Linked DNA regions of Catellatospora sp. TT07R-123. The protein of the gene in region 2 interacts with the protein of the main gene of each other region in a pairwise test. Links are inferred from orthologs where the notes say so. Each region holds a gene or a part of one and is shown on either strand. Other genes may lie near its edges.

The links.
Region 1: the proteins of rplA (region 2) and thrS interact in binary tests that used the Escherichia coli proteins (3 or more experiments, as listed by UniProt). The link is inferred for Catellatospora sp. TT07R-123 from one-to-one orthologs.

What each region holds. Positions count from the first base shown.
Region 1 is NZ_BNEM01000002.1:2,107,202-2,117,329, forward strand. Bases 4,069-7,060 are described here. They hold thrS (threonine--tRNA ligase), read right to left. Parts: upstream 6,593-7,060; coding sequence 4,544-6,592; downstream 4,069-4,543. Other genes in these bases: Cs7R123_RS29450 (HIT domain-containing protein), read right to left, coding at 4,069-4,080; Cs7R123_RS29455 (GNAT family N-acetyltransferase), read right to left, coding at 4,077-4,547; Cs7R123_RS29465 (class I SAM-dependent methyltransferase), read left to right, coding at 6,761-7,060. Also shown: Cs7R123_RS29435 (elongation factor G-like protein EF-G2), read left to right, coding at 1-1,825; Cs7R123_RS29440 (polysaccharide deacetylase family protein), read right to left, coding at 1,877-2,674; Cs7R123_RS29445 (VOC family protein), read right to left, coding at 2,830-3,543; more of Cs7R123_RS29450, read right to left, coding at 3,580-4,068; more of Cs7R123_RS29465, read left to right, coding at 7,061-7,900; Cs7R123_RS29470 (EAL domain-containing protein), read left to right, coding at 8,028-10,128. UniProt on the Escherichia coli protein: Catalyzes the attachment of threonine to tRNA(Thr) in a two-step reaction: L-threonine is first activated by ATP to form Thr-AMP and then transferred to the acceptor end of tRNA(Thr). The rate-limiting step is amino acid activation in the presence of tRNA.
Region 2 is NZ_BNEM01000001.1:4,036,293-4,046,293, forward strand. Bases 424-3,288 are described here. They hold rplA (50S ribosomal protein L1), read right to left. Parts: upstream 2,279-3,288; coding sequence 1,568-2,278; downstream 424-1,567. Other genes in these bases: rplL (50S ribosomal protein L7/L12), read right to left, coding at 424-594; rplJ (50S ribosomal protein L10), read right to left, coding at 673-1,209; rplK (50S ribosomal protein L11), read right to left, coding at 2,366-2,797; nusG (transcription termination/antitermination protein NusG), read right to left, coding at 3,041-3,288. In the rest of the region: more of rplL, read right to left, coding at 214-423; more of nusG, read right to left, coding at 3,289-3,745; preprotein translocase subunit SecE, read right to left, coding at 3,770-4,171; Cs7R123_RS17380 (MaoC family dehydratase), read right to left, coding at 4,598-5,005; Cs7R123_RS17385 (MaoC family dehydratase N-terminal domain-containing protein), read right to left, coding at 5,007-5,456; rpmG (50S ribosomal protein L33), read right to left, coding at 5,554-5,721; Cs7R123_RS17405 (bifunctional diguanylate cyclase/phosphodiesterase), read right to left, coding at 6,208-8,709; Cs7R123_RS17410 (hypothetical protein), read right to left, coding at 8,771-9,004; Cs7R123_RS17415 (hypothetical protein), read left to right, coding at 9,251-9,472; Cs7R123_RS17420 (MEDS domain-containing protein), read left to right, coding at 9,619-10,001. UniProt on the Escherichia coli protein: One of the primary rRNA binding proteins, it binds very close to the 3'-end of the 23S rRNA. Forms part of the L1 stalk. It is often not seen in high-resolution crystal structures, but can be seen in cryo_EM and 3D reconstruction models.

The DNA.
Region 1 (10,128 bases), on a different replicon or contig from region 2:
CGACGCCGCCCTGTTCGTGGTGTGCGCCGCCGACGGCATGGACGCCGCCACCGCCGCCCTGTGGGACGAGTGCGCCGCCGTCGGCATGCCCCGCGCCGTGGCGATCAGCCGCCTGGACCACCCGCGCGCCGACTTCGACGAGGCGCTGGCCCTGTGCCAGCGAGTCTTCGGCGAGGAGATCCAGCCGCTGTACCTGCCCATGCACGGCGACGACGGCCAGTCGGTGGAGGGCCTGATCGGCCTGATCAGCCAGCGGGTGTACGACTACTCCGGCGGCTACCCGCCCCAGGTGCGCGAGCCCGACCCGCAGCACCTGCCCGCCATCGAGGAGTCCCGCGGCGAGCTGCTGGAAGGCATCATCGCCGAGAGCGAGGACGAGACCCTGATGGACCGGTACCTCGCCGGCGAGGACATCGACCCGCAGGTGATCGTCGACGACCTGGAGAAGGCCGTCGCCCGGGGCCACTTCCACCCGGTGGTGCCGGTCTGCGCCGCCACCGGCGTGGGCCTGGACGCGCTGCTGGAGCTGCTCACCCGCGCCTTCCCGACGCCGCTGGAGCACCCGCTGCCCGCCGTCACCGGCGTCGACGGCTCGCCGCGCGACGAGCTGGAGTGCGACCCGGCCGGCCCGCTGGTGGCCGAGGTCGTCAAGACCACCGTCGACCCGTACGTGGGCCGCGTCAGCCTGGTCCGGGTCTTCTCCGGCACACTGCGCCCGGACACCCCGGTGCACATCAGCGGGCACGGCCTGGCCGAGCGCGGCCACCCCGACCACGACGCCGACGAGCGGATCACCCACATCTACTCGCCGCTCGGCTCGGCCCTGCGCGAGGTGCCGCTGTGCGTGGCGGGCGACATCTGCGCGATCACGAAGTCGAGCGCGGCCGAGACCGGCGACACCATCTCGGGCAAGGACAGGCCGCTGCTGGTGGCGCCGTGGCGGATGCCCGAGCCGCTGCTGCCGGTCGCGGTGGTGCCCAAGACCCGCTCCGACGAGGACGCGCTGGCCAAGAACCTGGCCAAGCTCGTGGCGGGCGACCCGACGCTGCGGCTGGAGCGCAACCCGGAGACGCACCAGCTGGTGCTGTGGTGCATGGGCGAGGCCCACGCCGACGTGGTCCTCGACCGGCTGCGGACCGGCGGCGTCGAGCTGTCCACCGAACCGGCGAAGGTCGCCCTGCGCGAGGCGTTCGGCGCCGCCGCCAGCGGCAGCGGCCGCCACGTCAAGCAGTCCGGCGGGCACGGGCAGTACGCGGTGTGCGCGATCGAGCTGGAGCCGCTGCCGCGCGGCGCCGGGATCGAGTTCGTCGACAAGATCGTGGGCGGGGCGATCCCGCACAACTACATCCCCAGCGTCGAGAAGGGCGTACGCGCCCAGGCCGAGCGCGGCATCGTCGCCGGCTACCCGGTGGTCGACTTCCGGGTGACCCTGGTCGACGGCAAGGCGCACAGCGTCGACTCGTCCGACGCGGCGTTCCAGACGGCGGGCAGCATGGCGCTCAAGGACGCGGCGGAGAAGGCGCAGATCGCGCTGCTGGAGCCGGTCGACGAGGTGGTGATCACGGTGCCGGACACGGCGGTCGGCGCGGTGATGAGCGACCTGTCCGGGCGGCGCGGCCGCGTGCTGGGGTCGGAGTCGGACCCGGCGGGCGGCGAGCGTACCCAGATCCGGGCCGAGGTGCCCGCGCTGGAGTTGCAGCGGTACCTGGTGGACCTGCGGTCGATGACGGCTGGGGCGGGGACGTTCACGCGGGAGTTCACCCGCTACGAGCCCATGCCCGGCCACCTGGCCGACCAGGCCCGCAAGGAGCACACCACCCGCTGACCCCGGCCCGGGGCGGCGCCGCCCGGCCGGTCTGCGGCCGGGCGGCACGGCTCACGTGGCCGCGTGCTGGGCCGCCGCCGCGCGCAGGGCGGAGACGGTGACCAGGCGCAGGCCGCGGTCGCGCAGCCCGGTGATGATCTCGGCGAGGTGATCGATGGTCACCAGGCGATCCCGGTCGCCCACGTCATGGGCCAGGATGATCGCCCCGGGCCGGGCTGCCGCGGCCGTGTCGGCCGCGATCCCGCCCGGATCGGCCCTGAACACGTCCTCGCGCATCCGCTGCGACCACATCACCACGTCGTAGCCGAGCTCCTCGGCCACCGTGAGCGTGGTCCCGCCCAGGTGCCCCCACGGCGGGCGCATCAGCGTGGGCTCGCGGCCGACCACGTCGGCGATCGCGTCGTGGCAGCGGCGCAGCTGGTCGCGTACGCCCTTGTCGTCGCGCTGGGCGAGATCCTTGTGGGCCCAGGTGTGGTTGCCGACCTCGTGGCGGGCGTACCGGTCGCGGACGAGGGCGGCGTTGCGCCGCAGCCGCTCGCCGACGACGAAGAACGTGGCCGGGGCGTCGAGCCGGTCGAGGGTGTCCAGGACCCGGGGCGTCCAGTCGGGTTCCGGGCCGTCGTCGAAGGTCAGCGCGACGAGCGGCTGCTCGGTGTGCACGTGCCACAGCACGTCGACCGTGCCCCGCTCGTGCCAGCCAAGCTCGTTGCCGGCGGGCGCGTACCCGCCGTCGATGGGCAGGCGGTCCGGTCCGAACCACTCACGTCCGCGCAGCACCCCGAGCGTGGCGGCGGCACCGCCGAGCGCGGCCAGCCCGCCTCGCACCAGCCCGCGGCGCGACACCCCCATACCGCCGATGCTCCCCTGCTCCGCCGACCGGCGGCCCCCGATTCCCATGTTGATCAGAGGGTTTCCCCCGGGTCAAGGGTTGCAGGCCGGCCGAGTGACCTGGCACACGTGCGCGCGGCCGCGCCGCCGGCGCCCGGGTGCCAGGCCGCTTCGACTCACCAGACGAGGCAGAACGGGTGGCCGGCCGGGTCGGCGTACACCCGGAAGTTATCGCCGCCGCCGGGCAGGCGGACGGCGCCGAGAGCCAGGGCCTTCGGCTCGGCGGCCTCGATGTCGGCGACCTCGACGTCCAGGTGCAGCTGCTGCGGGTGGGCCGGGTCCGGCCAGCGCGGCGCCTGGTAGCCCTCGACCTGCTGGAAGATGACCGGAAGCTTGCCCTCGGCGCTGATCATGGCGCCGACGCCCTCGCCCTCCCAGGTCACCGGCAGCCCGAGCAGCTCGCCGTAGAAGCGGGCCAGCTCGCCCGCGGCGGGGCAGTCCAGCGCCACGTCGGCGATGGTGGTGCCGCCGTCGGGGTCGCCCTGGCACAGGCAGAACGGGTGCCCGGCCGGGTCGGCCAGCACGGTGTAGGTGTCGCCGCCGCCGGGCAGCCGGGTCGCGCCCAGCGCGACGGCCCGCTCGACCGCCGCGGCCAGGTCGGGCACCCGCAGGTCGAGGTGGAGCTGCTGCGGGTGGGCCTGGTCGGGCCACTGCGGCCGCACGTGGTCGTCGGCGCGCTGGAAGCCCAGCCGGGTGCCGTCGGCAGCCTGAAGCGAGACCCAGTGTTCGTCGGCGTACTTCTCGGCCAGGTCGGCCAGGGACGCGTAGAACGCGCTGAGCCCCTTGATGTCGGGAGTGTCGAGTACGACGCTGTACAGGGTGCCAATCATGGCAGCCATCCTTCCCGACGGGTACGACAAAGTCCGTCAGCTGGGCCAGGCCGCCAGGAGCAGGTCGCGGGTGTCGGTGAGCAGCTGCGGCAGCGCCTTGGTCCGCCCGACCACGGGCAGGAAGTTGTTGTCGCCGCCCCAGCGCGGCACCACGTGCTGGTGCAGGTGGGCCGCGATCCCGGCCCCGGCCGCGCCGCCCTGGTTGAGGCCGATGTTGAACCCGTGCGCGTTGGAGACCTTGCGCACCACCCGCATCGCCGTCTTGGTGAACTCGGCCAGCTCGGCCGTCTCGGCCGCGTCGAGCTCCGGGTAGTCGTCGATGTGCCGGTACGGGCAGATCAGCAGGTGCCCGGGGTTGTACGGGAACCGGTTGAGCACCGCGTACACCGCCTCGCCCCGGGCCACGACCAGCCCGTCCGGGTCGGTCTGCGGCGCGACGCAGAACGGGCAGCCGTCAGGCCGGGGGCCGCCGCTGACGTACGCCATCCGCCACGGGGTCCACAGCCGCTCCAGGCCGTCGGGGTCGGCGGTGCTCATGCGGCGGCCTGCCGGGGGGCGATCGTCGGGATCACCGGCCGGGTGTCGAGCTCCATCCAGCGCTCGGGCCGGGCCATCGGCGCGAAGCCGACCTTGGCGTAGACCCCGTGCGCGTCGGCGGTGGCCAGGATGATCCGGCGTACGCCCAGCGCCTGCAACTCGTCGCGGATCACCGTGACCGCCCAGTGCGACAGCCCGATGCCACGGTGCGCGGTGTCGATGAACACGTCGCACAACCACGCGAAGGTGGCCCCGTCGGTGACCACCCGGAACACGCCCACCTGCGCGCCGGACGGGGCGTACAGGCCGTACACCGTGGAACCGGCCAGCGAGCGCTCCATGACCTCGCGGTCGCGGCCGGAGGTCCAGTACGCCTCGCGCAGCAGCCACTGCTCGACGGCGTCGAGGTCGAGCCGGGCCGGGTCCGTGTCCAGCACGTACCCGGCCTCGTGCGCGCGCGTGCTCACGCCGCGCCGCCCGCCTCGACAGACTCCGCGACACCGGCCGAGGGACCGGAGTTGGTCCGCGACCGGACCACCTCGACCACGTGCGCGACCGCCTCGTCCAGGCTCACGCCGTTGCGCTGCGAGCCGTCGCGGTAGCGGAAGGACACGGTGCCGTCGGCCAGGTCCTGGTCGCCGACGATCGCCATGAACGGGATCTTCTGCTGCTGGGCGTTGCGGATCTTCTTCTGCATCCGGTCGTCGGAGGCGTCGACCTCGGCCCGGATGCCCTCCTTGCGCAGGCGGGAGACGAAGTCGAACAGGAACGCGGTGTGCCCGGCCTCGTCGTCGGAGCGGATCGGGATGCCGACCACCTGCACCGGCGCCAGCCACGCCGGGAAGGCGCCCGCGTAGTGCTCGGTGAGCACGCCGATGAACCGCTCGATCGAGCCGAACTTGGCGCAGTGGATCATCACGGGCTGCTGGCGGGTGCCGTCGGCGGCCTGGTACTCCAGCTCGAAGCCGCGCGGCTGGTTGAAGTCGTACTGGATGGTCGACATCTGCCAGGTGCGGCCGATCGCGTCCTTGGCCTGCACCGAGATCTTCGGGCCGTAGAAGGCCGCGCCGCCCGGGTCCGGCACCAGCTGGAGGCCGGTCTCGACCGCGCACTGCTCCAGCACCGCGGTCGCGGTCGCCCAGTCCTCCTCCGAGCCGACGAACTTCTCCGGCTTGGAGTCGTCGCGGGTGGACAGCTCCAGGTAGAAGTCGGTGATGCCGAAGTCCTTGAGCAGGCCGAGCACGAAGTCCAGCAGGTGCTTGATCTCGGCGGCCGCCTGCTCCTTCGTCACGTACGAGTGCGAGTCGTCCTGGGTGAAGCCGCGCACCCGGGTCAGGCCGTGGATCACACCCGACTTCTCGAACCGGTACACCGACCCGAACTCGAACAGCCGGATCGGCAGCTCGCGGTAGGACCGGCCGCGCGAGCGGTAGATCAGGTTGTGCATCGGGCAGTTCATGGCCTTGAGGTAGTAGTCGCTGCCCTCCATGTCCATCGGCGGGAACATGGTCTCCTTGTAGTAGGGCAGGTGACCCGAGGTGTGGAAGAGGCCTTCCTTGGTGATGTGCGGCGTCCCGACGTACTGGAAGCCCTCCTCGATGTGGCGCGCGCGGACGTAGTCCTCCATCTCGCGCTTGATCACACCGCCCTTGGGGTGGAAGACGGCCAGGCCCGAGCCGATCTCGTCGGGGAAGCTGAACAGGTCCAGGTCGGTGCCGAGCTTGCGGTGGTCGCGGCGGGCCGCCTCCTCCAGCAGCTTCAGGTAGTCCTTGAGCTGGTCGCGGGTCGGCCACGCGGTGCCGTAGACCCGCTGGAGCTGCGGGTTCTTCTCCGACCCGCGCCAGTAGGCCGCGGCCGAGCGCATCAGCTTGAACGCGCCGATCAGCCGGGTGCTGGGCAGGTGCGGGCCGCGGCACAGGTCGCCCCAGCAGCGGTCGCCGGTCTTGGCGTCGAGGTTGTCGTAGATGGTCAGCTCGCCGCCGCCGACCTCCATCACGTCGTCGCCGGCGTCGCCCTTGATGTCGACCAGTTCGAGCTTGAACGGCTCGTCCTTCAGCTCGGCCTTGGCCTGCTCGAGCGTGTCGAACCGCCGGCGCTGGAAGCGCTGGCCCGACTTGACGATCTCCTGCATCCGCTTCTCGATCTTGTCCAGGTCGTCCGGGTGGAACGGCTTGGGCACGGAGAAGTCGTAGTAGAAACCGTTGTCGATCGGCGGGCCGATGCCGAGCTTCGCCTCCGGGAAGATGTCCTGCACCGCCTGGGCCAGCACGTGCGCGGTCGAGTGGCGCAGCACGTTGAGGCCGTCGGGGGTGTCGATGGCGACCGGCTCGACCGCCGTCTCCACCGACGGGGTCCAGTCGAGGTCGCGCAGGCGGCCCTCCGGGTCGCGGACCACGACGACCGCCTTGGCGCCGGTGACCGGCAGGCCCGCGGCGGCGACCGCATCGGCGCACGTCGTCCCGGCCGCGACGACGACGGGGTCGACGGCTGGCGGGCTCTTCGGTGCACTCACGGTGTTCTCCTCAGGGTGTGGCCTCAGCGGTTTGTCCGGCTCCGGCCATGCTATCGGGCGTACTGATCATGCCGGTAACCAGTCAGCCGGTGCCGCCGGCAGCTCCCGTCGTGCCCCGTTCACCGGTGACCCCTTTCGAGGCGGTTTCGGCGCCGTTACATTGGCGCAATGACGAGCATTGATCTCGGTCGTACGCTGGACCGACGTTTCCAGCAGTTCTTCTCCGGCCGGTCCGGAACCCCCTTTTCGGTGCGCCACGGGGACTTCGCGCACACCGTCGGCGCGGGCGCGCCCGCCTTCACCGTCGTCGTCAGCGACCCGCGCGGCGCCAAGGCGCTGGCCGGGCTCGACCAGTTCCAGATCGGCGTGGCGTACCTGCGCGGCTGGCTGGACTTCGAGGGCGACCTGATGGCGGCCCTGAAGATCCGCGGCATGTTCCACGACCGGCACCCCATCGCCTGGCTGGCCCGGTTCGCCCCCGGGTTGCGCCTCGGCGGCGCCGAGCACGACCGGCGCGCCATCTCCGCGCACTACGACGAGGAGTCGGAGTTCTTCCTCACCTTCATGGACTCCCGGCACCGCTGCTACACCCAGGGCGTGTTCGCGCGCGACGACGAACCGCTGGAAGACGCGATGACCCGCAAGATGGAGCTGGCCCTGGAATCGCTGCGGGTCTCCCCCGGCGACCACGTCCTGGAGGTCGGCGGCGGCTGGGGCGCCTTCGCCGAGTACGCCGCCCGCCAGGGCGTCCACGTCACCACGCTGACGCTGGCCGAGGAGTCCGAGCGCTACCTGTCCGCCCTGTTCGCCCGCGAGCAGCTGCCCGCCCAGGTCGTCCGGCAGCACCTGCTGCGCTACCAGCCGCCGCGCCGCTACGACGCGATCGTCAACATGGGCGTCACCGAGCACCTGCCCGACTACCGCGCCACCCTGCGCAAGTACGCCGAGCTGGTGCGCCCCGGCGGCCACGTCTACCTGGACGCGCTGGCGATGCGGGCCAAGCACCGGGTGTCGACGTTCATGAGCCGCTACATCTACCCGGGCAAGTCCTCGCCGCTGGTGCTGCACTCGTACCTGCGCCAGGTGGCCCGCTCGCCGTTCGAGCTGGTCAGTGTGGACGACGACCGGCACAACTACCACCTGACCTGCGCCGAGTGGGCGCGGCGGCTGGACGCGGCCCGCGACGAGGTGGTCCGGCGCTGGGGCGAGCCGCTGTACCGGCGGTTCCGGCTGTTCCTGTGGGGCTCGGCGGCCAGCTTCGACACCGGCCTGGTCCAGGCGTACCGGTGGGTGCTCCGGATGCCTTGACCCGTTTTCCCGAAGTATGTCCGGGTTGGCGCGGTACCGTCTATAGGTGTCGCCTGACGCCACTCCGCTAGCGGCGAATGCCCGCGGCCCGCACGAGCGGGCCGGCGGTCTCCCCGCGGCGGTAGGGGTGCTCTCGCCGTTCCTCGGCGGTTGGTACTTCGGCGGGGTGCTGGCGGGCATCGTCGGCACCGCGGCCGAGGCCGGCGCGGGCGTCATCGCCGTGCAGACGCTCGACGCCGGCACCGACCACATCGAGGTCACCGAGCCGGGCGAGCTGGCCCACCCGGTGGCGTGGCGGCACACGTGCGGCTTCATCGTCGTGCTCAAGGCCGTGTCGCCGCACTACCTGGCCGGGCTGCGCTCCGCCGGGCTGCCGGTCGTGCTGGTCAGCCAGCCGACGCCGGGTATAGACCTCCCGCTGGTCATGCCGGACAACCGCACCGGCGTCCGCGAGGCCGTGGCGCACCTGGTCGCGCACGGGCACCGGCGCATCGCGTTCGCCGGGCACTTCGGCACCGTGGACGTCCAGGAGCGCTGCGAGGCGTACCGGGCCGCGCTGCGCCAGCACGACCTGGAGCCGGACCCGCGCCTGGTATACCCGGCGACCGACAACCAGCCCGCCGGAGGGGAGGCCGCGGCCCGGCTCATGCTCGCCGACGGCCTGCTCTCGACCGCGGTCGTGTGCGGCACCGACGAGAACGCCGCGGGCCTGATGCACGTGTTAGAGCGGGCCGGCCTGCGCCTGCCCGAGGACCAGGCGGTGATCGGCTACGACGACATCCGCTCGTCGTCGTACCTCACCCCCCGGCTGACCAGCGTGCGGCAGCCGATGGACATGATCGGCCGGACGGCCGCCGCCACCCTGCTGGCGATGGTGGCGGGCCAGCCGCCGCCGCGGGAGCGGATCACGGTGCCGACCTCGCTGATCGTGCGCGAGTCGTGCGGCTGCCCGAGCGAGCATGCCGCTCCCAGCCCGCCGCCGCGCGGCGACCGCCTGACCGAGCAGATCGCCGACCTGGTCGCCCCGGTGCACGGCACGCTGTCGGACACCGAGACGGTCACGCTGATGCACGCCGCCGGAGTGGTCGCCGAGGCCGTCCAGGCGCCCGCCGCCGGGTGCGAGACCGACCTGCTGCTCGCCTCCCGCCAGGACGGCACGTCCGTGGTCGAGCTGCGGCTGGCGCTGGCGAAGCTGCTCCACCTGGGCGGCCGGGCCGAGGTGCTGTACGAGATCGCCGAGCTCGTCCGCTGCCACGGGGAGACGGCCATGCCGGTGCTGCTGGCGCTGACCCAGATGCGCGGGCGGACCCTGTTCCACGAGGGCGCCCGGCTGCGCGAGGACCTGAGCATCCAGTACGAGGTCGGCATGGACCTGCTGCGGGGCCACCGCGAACCGGCCCGGCTGGACTGGCTGGGCCGCACCGGCGTACGCGCGGGCTGCCTCGGGCTCTGGGCGGGCGGGCTGCCGCCGACCGAGGCCGACCCGGTGCTGGAGGTGGCCAGCCTGTTCGAGGCCGGGCAGGCCCCGCGGGCGGGGACCGAGCCGTCGCTGCCGGTCAGCGAGTTCCCGCCGCCGAAGCTGCGCCACCCGCTCGACCTCGGCCCCGACCTGGTCACGTTCCTGGTGCCGGTCAAGAACGGCACCAGCGACTGGGGCTGGCTGGCCGTCGTCGACGCGGTCAGCACCACGGGCGCCACCGGCCGCGAGCCGTTCAACCAGTGGTCGGCGCTGCTGACCGTCGCCCTGGACCGGCAGGCGCTGCTGAGCGAGTCGCTGCGGCAGAAGGAGCAGCTGCGCATCGCGGCGCTGTACGACGAGCTCACCGGCCTGCCCAACCGCTCGCTGTTCCTGGACCGGCTGCGCCAGGCGATGCGCCAGTTCCGCCGCCCGCACGGCCGCCCGTTCGGGGTGCTGTTCCTGGACCTGGACGGGTTCAAGGTGGTCAACGACAGCATGGGCCACTCGGCCGGGGACCGGCTGCTCAAGCAGGTCGCCCGCCGGATCAAGGGGGCGCTGCGCGACACCGACACGGTGGCCCGCTTCGGCGGCGACGAGTTCCTGGTGCTGCTGGACGAGGTCGACGCGCCGCACACCCCCGCGCAGGTCGCCGAGCGGCTGCACCGGGTGCTGGCCCAGCCGTTCCAGCTGCACGGCCAGGACGTGGTGGTGACCGCCAGCATCGGCATCACCATGAGCAGCCGCCGCTACCTCAACGCCGAGGACCTGC
Region 2 (10,001 bases):
CGGAAGGTCGTACTGAAGAAAGACTGCCTGGCGTCGCGGTCCCAGTCAAGACCCGACGACTGTTCCAGTGTCACGTACGGCGTCAACTATGCAACGGAGCGCCCGTATCCGCAGCCAGAAGCGCAAGAGGCGGGCACCCTGTCGGGTGCCCGCCTCTCGACTAGCGCATCTGCGCGGTAGGCCGCGTCCCGTCTGACGGAACGCGGCGCCGGATCACTTGAGGGTGATCTTGGCGCCCTCGGCCTCGAGCTTCGCCTTGGCCTTCTCGGCGGTCTCCTTGTTGACCTTCTCGAGGATCGCCTTGGGGGCGGCCTCGACGACGTCCTTGGCCTCCTTCAGGCCCAGGCCGGTCAGCTCGCGCACGACCTTGATGACCTGGATCTTCTTGCCACCGTCGCTGTCGAGGACGACGTCGAACTCGTCCTTCTCCTCCGGCGCCTCGGCGACGACGGCCGGGCCGACCGGGCCGGCCATGACCGGGGCGGCGGCCTTGACGTCGAAGGTGTCCTCGAACTGCTTCACGAACTCGGAGAGCTCGATCAGGGTCATCTCCTTGAACGCGGCAAGGAGGTCGTCGGTGCTCAGCTTCGCCATGTCAGGCGTCCTTTCGTACGTGGTTCATCAGCTGCGGCAGGACGCCGCGAGCAAAGTTGGGACAGAAGGCGGCGACGCTCACGCGTCGGCGCCCTCCTTCTCGAGCTTGTCCTGCAGAGCGGCGGCCGTACGGACGGCCTTCACCAGCGGCGCCTGGAACAGGGCAGCGGCGTTGCTCATGCTTGCCTTCATCGCGCCGGCCAGCTTGGCCAGCAGCACCTCGCGGGACTCCAGGTCGGCGAGCTTGCCGACCTCGGCGGCCGAGATGGCCTTGCCCTCGAAGACGCCGCCCTTGATGACGAGCAGCGGGTTGGCCTTGGCGAAGTCGCGCAGGCCCTTGGCCGCGTCGACGACGTCGCCGGAGACGAAGGCGAGCGCGGTAGGACCGGTGAACAGAGCGTCGAGACCGGTCAGACCGGCGTTGGTCGCGGCGATCTTCGCGAGCGTGTTCTTGGCGACGGTGTACTCGGCACCGCCCATGGAACGACGCAGATCGGTCAGCTGCTTCACGGTCAGGCCGCGGTACTCGGTGAGCACCGTGGCGTTGGACTCCTGGAAGCGCTTGGTGAGCTCCGCAACGCTGCCGGCCTTGTCGGCACGGATCTTGTCCGCCATGTCCCCTCCTCTCTCGTACTCCAGGCTGGTTTCGCGGGGACCCTGGTCCCGGCAGCGAATGGGAGAACGAAAAACGCCCCGGCGCAGGGCGCACGGGGCTTCACGCGGCGCTGGGCGCCGCAGGCGAGGCTACCGTCCTTCCCTGCGCGGGCCGCCCGTTCTCCCGCTCGTTGCCGAGCGGCGGGTCCTTCGATCGCCCGGTTGCCCGGACGATGACCAGCGGTCTTTGGGTGGAACTGTTACGGCGACTCTACGTGACCGGGTATCGGGCCACCAAATCGGGGTGCTGTGACGTACCCCGGCAAAGCAGCGGCGCCGCCCGCGGTGTGCGGACGGCGCCGTGACGGAGCGGGGCGGATCAGGCCTCGGTCTCCAGGAAGTTGCGCGTCACGTTCGGGTCGACCGGGATGCCCGGGCCCATCGTGGTGGTGACGAACACCTTCTTGAGGTACTTGCCCTTGGCCGCGGACGGCTTGCAGCGCAGGACCTCGTCGAGCACCGCGGCGTAGTTCTCGACCAGCTGCTCGGGCGAGAACGAGGCCTTACCGATGATCAGGTGCAGGTTCGAGTGCTTGTCCACCCGGAAGGTGATCTTGCCACCCTTGATGTCGGCCACCGCCTTGGCGATGTCCATGGTCACGGTGCCGGTCTTCGGGTTCGGCATGAGACCGCGCGGGCCCAGGATCCGCGCGATACGGCCGATCTTGGCCATCTGGTCCGGCGTCGCGATCGCGGCGTCGAAGTCCAGCCAGCCCTCCTGAATCCGGGCCACCAGCTCGTCGGTGCCCACCGCGTCGGCGCCGGCGGCGGTCGCCTCGGCGGCCTTCTCGCCGGAGGCGAAGACGATGACGCGGGCGGTCTTGCCCGTGCCGTGGGGCAGGTTCACCACGCCGCGGACCATCTGGTCCGCCTTGCGGGGGTCGACACCGAGGCGCATCGCGACCTCGACCGTGGCGTCGAACTTCACCTTGGTGGTGTCCTTGGCGAGCTTGATCGCCTCGAGCGGGCCGTACAGCTTGGTACGGTCCACCTGCTCGAAGGACGTGTTGTAAGACTTGCCGTGCTTCATTTCTCAGTTCTCCTGTGGTTGTGTCGAGCCCCTGCGGGCCCTCCCACGAAATGGGTCACCGTCGGCGCGCAGCGCCGTACGACGGCGTCAGTCCTTGACGGTGATGCCCATCGACCGAGCGGTGCCGGCGATGATGCGCTCGGCCATCTCGATGTCGTTGGCGTTCAGGTCGGACATCTTCTTCTCGGCGATCTCCCGGAGCTGGGCGCGGGTCACCGAACCGACCTTGGTGGTGTGCGGCACGCCGGAGCCCTTGGGCACGCCGGCGGCCTTGATCAGGAGCCGGGCGGCGGGCGGCGTCTTCAGGATGAACGTGAACGTACGGTCCTCGTACACACTGATCTGCGCCGGGACGATGTCACCGCGCTGCGACTCGGTCTGGGCGTTGTACGCCTTGCAGAACTCCATGATGTTCACGCCGTGCTGACCCAGCGCCGGACCCACCGGCGGAGCCGGGGTGGCCTGGCCGGCCTTCAGCTGCAGCGTGAACGTCTTGACGAGTTTCTTCTTCGGAGGCATGTCTACTTCCTGGGACTTGTCGACCCGGCATCGAACGCCGGATCAGGGTGGTTTACACCGGACCGGCCGGTGCGATGCGCGCACGGTCAGCGCGCGGCACAGGCCGGACGTTCAAGGCTACCGCATACTGGTCCGCGCCTATTCGCCGAGGTCGGTGTGACCGCGGACGCGGCGCGGCGGCGCGCGCCCGCAACGCCGACGCGGCGGGGGCCAGAGGCCACCCGCCGCGTCCGGAGAGCTTCGTCAGATCTTGGTGACCTGGTTGAAGTTGAGCTCGACCGGGGTCTCCCGGCCGAAGATCGAGACGAGCACCTTGAGCTTCTGCTGGTCGGCGTTGATCTCGCTGATCGTCGCCGGCAGCGAGGCGAAGGCGCCGTCGGTGACGGTCACCGAGTCGCCCACCTCGAAGTCGAGCACCCTGATCTCGGCCTTGGCCTTCTTCTGCGCACCGGGCGCCTCGACCGACGGCAGCAGCCACTTGAGCACCTCGTCGAGGCTCAGCGGCGCGGGCCGGTCCGCGCGGTCGGTGGCACCCACGAACCCGGTCACCCCGGGCGTGTTGCGCACACACGAGTACGACTCGGGGGTCAGGTCCATCCGGACCAGCAGGTAGCCGGGGAAGACCTTGCTCTGCACCTGGGTGCGCTTGCCGTTCTTGACCTCGACCTCTTCGCGGGTCGGCACCTCGACCTGGAAGATGTACTCCTCCATGTCGAGGCTGGTGATGCGGGTCTCGAGGTTGGTCTTGACCTTGTTCTCGTAACCGGCGTACGAGTGCACGACATACCAGTCGCCCGGGGCGAACCGCAGCTTCTGCCGCAGCTCGGCAGCCGGGTCGAACTCGTCTTCAGCGTGCTCCGCCGCCCCGTGCGCCGGCTCGTCGGACACCGCGACCGCGGAGGTCACCTCGATGTCGTCGGACTGGGCCGTCTCGTCGTACTCAGGCACGTAGCTCGCTCACTTCCGTATTCGTTACTTGGCGTTGTGGTCGCCGAAGACGAACAGCACACCCTTGGCGTACAGGTAGTCGAGGCCGGTCACGATCGCCATGATGGCGGTCACGAACACGAGCACGACCGCGGTGTAGGTGAGCAGTTCGTTACGAGTCGGCCAGATGACCTTACGCAGCTCGGCGACGACTTCACGGACAAAACGTCCGATTCGACCGAAGAAACCGACCTTCTCGGTCGCGTCCGCCTTCTTGACCGCGCGAGCGCCCTTGCCGTCCACCGGCCGGGCCTTGGTCGCCGTGCCGCGTCCGCCGCCGACGGCAGCGTCCTCGTCGGTCAGGGCGTCATCGTCGACAGCGTCGTCGAACACGTCGTCGACGTGCTCGGCCGCGGCGTCCTCGCCACGTCGGTTGCTCTCGGCCACTGCGCCCTACTTCCATCTCGCGGGGTGGTGTCGGGTCCGTGCAGGGACACGGGCCCGTGTGCCCTCGCTGTCGAGGGGCACCTGTCACGCTGGCCCCTGCCCCAGGTGGGGCCGAGAGGGCCATACGACCCATGGTGCGCCGTCGGCCATGCCGACGGCCAGTTTCCACGGATCGCCCACCGAGGGCCGGTAGGCCGAAGCCGCAGGGGCGACAGGACTCGAACCTGCAACCTGCGGTTTTGGAGACCGCTGCGCTGCCAATTGCGCCACACCCCTGTGCGGGAAAGTCACCTGAACGGCCGCCTAAGCTAACCGTCAGAGGTCACTAACCCCACGGCGGACCAGTGTACGGGTATCCGGGCGAGTGAGCCAACTGGGCTCGGCCCTTTTTTGTCCGGCCTGTTTCGCCGACCCCCCACCGGCCCGTCAGTCCTGCCGGATCACGACCCTGGCCTGCGCCAACACCTTCTCGCCACCGCACGTGGCGGTCAGGTCGAACGTGACCAGACCCTCCGCGGTGACCGACTTGATCACCGCGGTGAAGTCCACCGCGGTTCCCTCGTCCGTGTCCGGCACCGGCACCGGGCGGGTGAACCGCACCCCGATGTCGAGCACCGCGTCCGCCCGGCCGACCCAGTTGGTGACCGCCCGGCCCGCCAGCGCCATCGTGTACATGCCGTGCGCGATCACCCCCGGCAGGCCCACCCCGACCGCGGTACGCTCGCTCCAGTGGATCGGGTTGAGGTCCCCGGAGGCCCCCGCGTAGCGGACCAGGTCCGCGCGGGTCACCCGGAAGGTCTGCGAGGGCAGCTGCTGCCCCGTCTCGTACGCCATCTCACTCACCGTGCCCTCGGACGACCAGCTTGCACACGACCGTGACGACCGGCTCCCCGGCCGGCGTGGACAGCTCCGCGCGGGTGGTGAGGAAGTCGTGCCCGCCCCGGTGGGTGATGTCGTCGATGCTGCTCACCACCACGAGCTCGTCGCCGGCCACGATCGGGCGGCGGTAGCTGAAGCGCTGATCGCCGTGGACCACACGGGTGTAGTCCATGCCCAGCTCGGGGTCGGTGACGATCTGCTCCATCGCGGCGAAGCTCAGGATGATCGGGAAGGTGGGCGGCGCCACCACGTCGCGGTAGCCGGCCGCGTGCGCGGCCGCCACGTCGTGGTACAGGGCGTCCGGGGCGCCGATCGCGTCGGCGAACTCCCGGATCTTCTCGCGCCCCACCTGATAGGGCTCGGTCGGCGGGTATGTCCGACCGATGAACGACTGATCCATCGGCATGCCAGTGAACCTATGCCAGCAGGGGGTGGCCCTGGTGGGCCACCCCCTGCTCGAAGATCTGGTGAGACCGCCGTCATCGGGTCTCGCGCTGAGTCGCTCAGCGGGTTTCGCGGTGCGCGGTGTGCTTGCCGCAGCGCGGGCAGAACTTCTTCAGCTCAATCCGATCCGGGTCGTTACGCCGGTTCTTCTTGGTGATGTAGTTCCGCTCCTTGCAGTCCACGCACGCCATGGTGATCTTTGGACGTACGTCAGTCGCCTTGGCCACGGGAGTGCCTTTCTGAAACAGCTGCTTTGAATTACCGGCATTTCAGGATAGACAGAGTCCGTCCCGATCTGCAAAAGGGTCACCAGTGGCGATCCTTACACCGCTCGACCATCGGAGCTGCTGCCCGACCTGGTCGCGCACCCTCCGGCGGCTGACGCCCGGGTGTCTAATGCGTAGCGATGGCCGGACTTGAACCGGCGACACAGCGATTATGAGTCGCTTGCTCTGCCAACTGAGCTACACCGCCTGGCGAGCCCTGCCGGAAGAATATCCGGCAGTCCGGTCGAGCCCCCTTACGGAATCGAACCGTAGACCTTCTCCTTACCATGGAGACGCTCTGCCGACTGAGCTAAGGGGGCGTGCTCGCTGCCTGGTGGTTTCCCACCTCGCCGCGCGCCTTGGTAAGAGTACACAACATCGGGCCCTGGCGGAAATCGGGTTCGGTGTGGCGCGCCACAACCTTGCCGCGGCATCCGGCGGACGGCCTCAGCCGACCGCGCGCAGGCGGCGCACCTCGCCCAGCGGGGTGGGCTCGGCGTCGGTCTGGGCGCCCAGCCACGCCTCCAGCCGCTCGTACGGCAGCGGCCGGCTGAACAGGAAGCCCTGGCCGATGTCGCAGCCGATCTCCTCCAGCAGCTCCAGCGTCAGCTCGCTCTCGACACCCTCGGCCACCACGGTCAGCCCGAAGTGCCGCGAGATGTCCACCACGGCCCGCACTATCGCCAGATCGCCCGGGTCGGTCGCCATGCCCTGCACGAACGAGCGGTCCACCTTCACCTCGTGCACCGGCAGCCGCCGCAGGTACGACAGCGACGAGTAGCCGGTGCCGAAGTCGTCCACGGACAGGTGCACGCCCAGGTCGTACAGGCGGCGCAGGGTGGGCAGCAGGCGGTCGACGCCGTCGACCACCCCGTCCTCGGTGATCTCCAGCGTCAGCCGGTCGGGCGATACGCCGTACTCCTGGAGCAGATCGTCGACGCGCTGCGGGAACGACGGGTCGACCAGGGTGCGCGGGGACAGGTTCACCGCCACCGACAGCGGCCGTCCGGCGTCCACCCACTGCCGCGCCCGGCGCAGGCCCTCGCGCAGCACCACGTCGGTCAGGCGGGACAGCTGGCCGGTGTGCTCGGCCACCGCGACGAAGTCCTCGGGCGCGACCGCGCCGTGGGTCGGGTGCTCCCAGCGGGCCAGGCACTCCACCCCGACCAGGCGCCGGTCCCGCAGCGACACCTTGGGCTGGAAGAAGACCTCCAGCTCGCCGTTGTCCAGGGCGCGGCGCAGGTCGCCGGCCAGGCCCACCCGCCGCATCGACCGCGACTCCAGCCCGACGTCGAACAGCTGCACGCCGCTGGCCAGGCCCTTGGCCGCGTGCGTCGCCACGTCGGCGCGCTGGATCAGCGTCGCCGGATCGGAGCCGTGCTCGGGATGCAGCGCGATCCCCACCGCCGTGTTGACGTCGAGGGTCAGCGAGCCGAAGGTCATCGGGTCCTGCAGCAGGCTCCGCAGCTCGGTCGCCAGGTCGACGGCGGCCTCGGCGTGGGGCAGGCGCAGGGTGACGACGAACTCGTCGCCGCCGGAGCGGCCCACCAGGGCCGCGGGCGGCGCCAGCGTGCGCAGCCGGGTGGCCACCTCGGCCAGCAGCTGGTCTCCCGCGGCGTGGCCGAGCGAGTCGTTGACGTCGCGCAACCCGTCCACGTCGAACATCAGCAGGGCCACGACCTCGCCGGGAGCGCGGACCCGCACCGCCTCCTCCAGCGCCTGGGTCACCCGGCGCCGGTTGGGCAGGGCGGTCAGCGCGTCGTGGTAGGCGTCGTAGCGCAGCCGGTCGACCAGGCGGTTGTTCTCCACCGCCACCGCCGCGTGCGCGGCGACCGACTCCAGCAGCCGCACGTCGGCCGGGCCGAAGTGCATGTTGTCGCCGAGGCGGCCCGCGACCTCCAGCGTTCCGATCACCGCGGAGCTGGCCCGCAGCGGCACCACGATCGCGTCCTTGACGCTGGACTCGCGCAGCTCCGCGCGGAGCTGGTCGTCGCCGAGCTTGGCACCGCCGGCGACGGTCCGCCCCGTGCCGACCGCCTGCTTGCGCATCGAGTCCGGCGCGCCGGCGACGTCGAGCAGGCCCTTGTCGTCGGGCCGCGCGCTGAGCAGCAGTTCGGGGTGGCGCCCCTGCGCGGGCAGCCACAGCGTCGCGTACTCGGCCTGGAGCAGCTGCCGGACCCGCGCGAGCAGGACGTCGGGCAGGGTGCCGTCGTGCGGGGTGTCGGAGATGGCGCCGGTCAGGTCGTAGATCTCGGTCAGCGTGCGGTGCTGGTTCATCGACCGGTTGTACGACCGGTATGCCAGGGCGAAGCAGACGATCAGGACCGCCATCAGGATGATCGCGCCGATGCCCTGCTGTAGCAGCAGAAGGACCGCGAGCCCGACGGCGGTGTTGATGCCGGCCATGACGACGCCGGGCACCGCCGCGGCGAGTTCCTGCGGCGCGAACCTTCCCTGCACGAGGGTGATCACGCTGACCACGCTGACGAGCGAGACCAGCACGCTCACCATCACCGCGACGACCAGCACCAGCCAGCTGCGCGGATCTTCGAGGTCGATCGGGCCGCCGATCAGCACCAGCAGGCTGGCGGCCGCGGTGCCCAGCGACATGACCGCGACGTTGAACGCCGCCTTGACCGGGGCGACCTTGCGCCGCCACTGCACGATGCACTGCACCGCGATGCGGGTCAGCAGCAGCGGCACCGGGGGCAGGTAGAAGAGCCCGAGGAGGAATGGGATCTCGGCGAGGGTGAGGAAGAACCCGTGCCGCCGGACCTCGAACTGGAGGACGGTCGTCTCCGCGCCGACCCACAGGGCGAAGAAGAGCGGGATCAGCCACCAGTGCGCAAGGTGTGCCGTCGAACGATTGGCGGCCAGCGCCGAGAGTCCGAGGGCCAGCACCGCTGCCGGGCCCGTGATCAACCAGGCCAGTTCGGCGGAGCGCCGCACGCCTCGTTCAGCTCTGGCCAACGCCGTTGGTCCGCTCTCTAGGGGGCTGACCGGCTACCGGTCAGCTCCACTGAAATTCGGCTTCTTCACGGCCCGTCAGCGCCGTGGCACCCGCGGTGTCGTCACCGCTGGGCAGAGAGCTCCACTGGAACTCGTCCGGAAGGACGGTCTCACCGGCGCTCCACTGGAACTCCTGCGCCGACATCGTCGGCTCTGCGACACCACCCAGCACGGTTCCCAGCGCCACGATGAGCGCGCCGCTGCCCATCCACCGGGCAAGCTTGCTCGTTCGCATCATCGACTCCACGGGTGACAGAGGAAAACCAGGGGCTGTCAAGGATCGTGCCACAGGTTCCGGCACAAGAGGAAGCCCGCATGGCGTGCCACGCCGCGGTCCGACCAATTTATAGCCGTTCGGTGAGGACGGGCTGGACCGGCCGCAGCGGCAGCTCACCCTCAGGAATGCGGAACCACACTGTACGTCCCCCGGCGCCGTCAAGACAGTCCTTGCCTGCTGTTCGAACGTGTGTACGATACCGCCATGATGCGTCTGGTCGAGCACCGATGGAACGGCACCACCACCAGCTATGCACGTCAGGACGTGTTCCTGCGCGCGAACCCGGCCGGGCCCTGGGAGGTCGAGCACCGCCAGCACGGCAGGTCCATCATGCGGGAGTACGCCACCGAGGGCGAGGCGCGCCGGGTCGCCGACGGGCTGTGCGCGATCGGCCAGTGGCGCAACCTGGAGCATCTGCACCGCTGAACCGCCCCCGGACCCCACCGCCCCGTCCGCGAAGTTTGACCGGCCTGCACCATGGGTAGCTCGATGGCACGCTTGATACCGGGTTACCGTGTTGCGCAGCTCTGCGGGATGCGCGGCGCTGCGGGGGTTGGGTCGAGGAGGGACCGGTGAGCGGTACGTCCGTGGAGGAGCTCCGGCCAGGCGATCACGCCTGCCTGACCTTCTCCGACAGCGACGAGCGGCTGGACATCGTCGCCGCGTTCGTGCGCGACGGGCTGCGCGCCGGGCAGAAGGTCGTCTGCCTCACCGAGTCGCTGAGCCCGTCCGCGCTCACCGAGGAGCTGGCCCGGCGCGGCTTCGAGCCGGCCACGGCCGCCGAGACGGGACAGCTGCACATCGCGTCCGCGGGCGAGTTCTTCGTGCCGCAGGGCGTGTTCGACCCGGGCAGCGCCCTCGGCGCGGTCCGCACCCAGATCGAGCGGGCCGGCCGCGACGGCTACCAGGGCCTGCGGGTCACCAGCGACATGTGCTGGGCGCTGCGGCCGGTCGG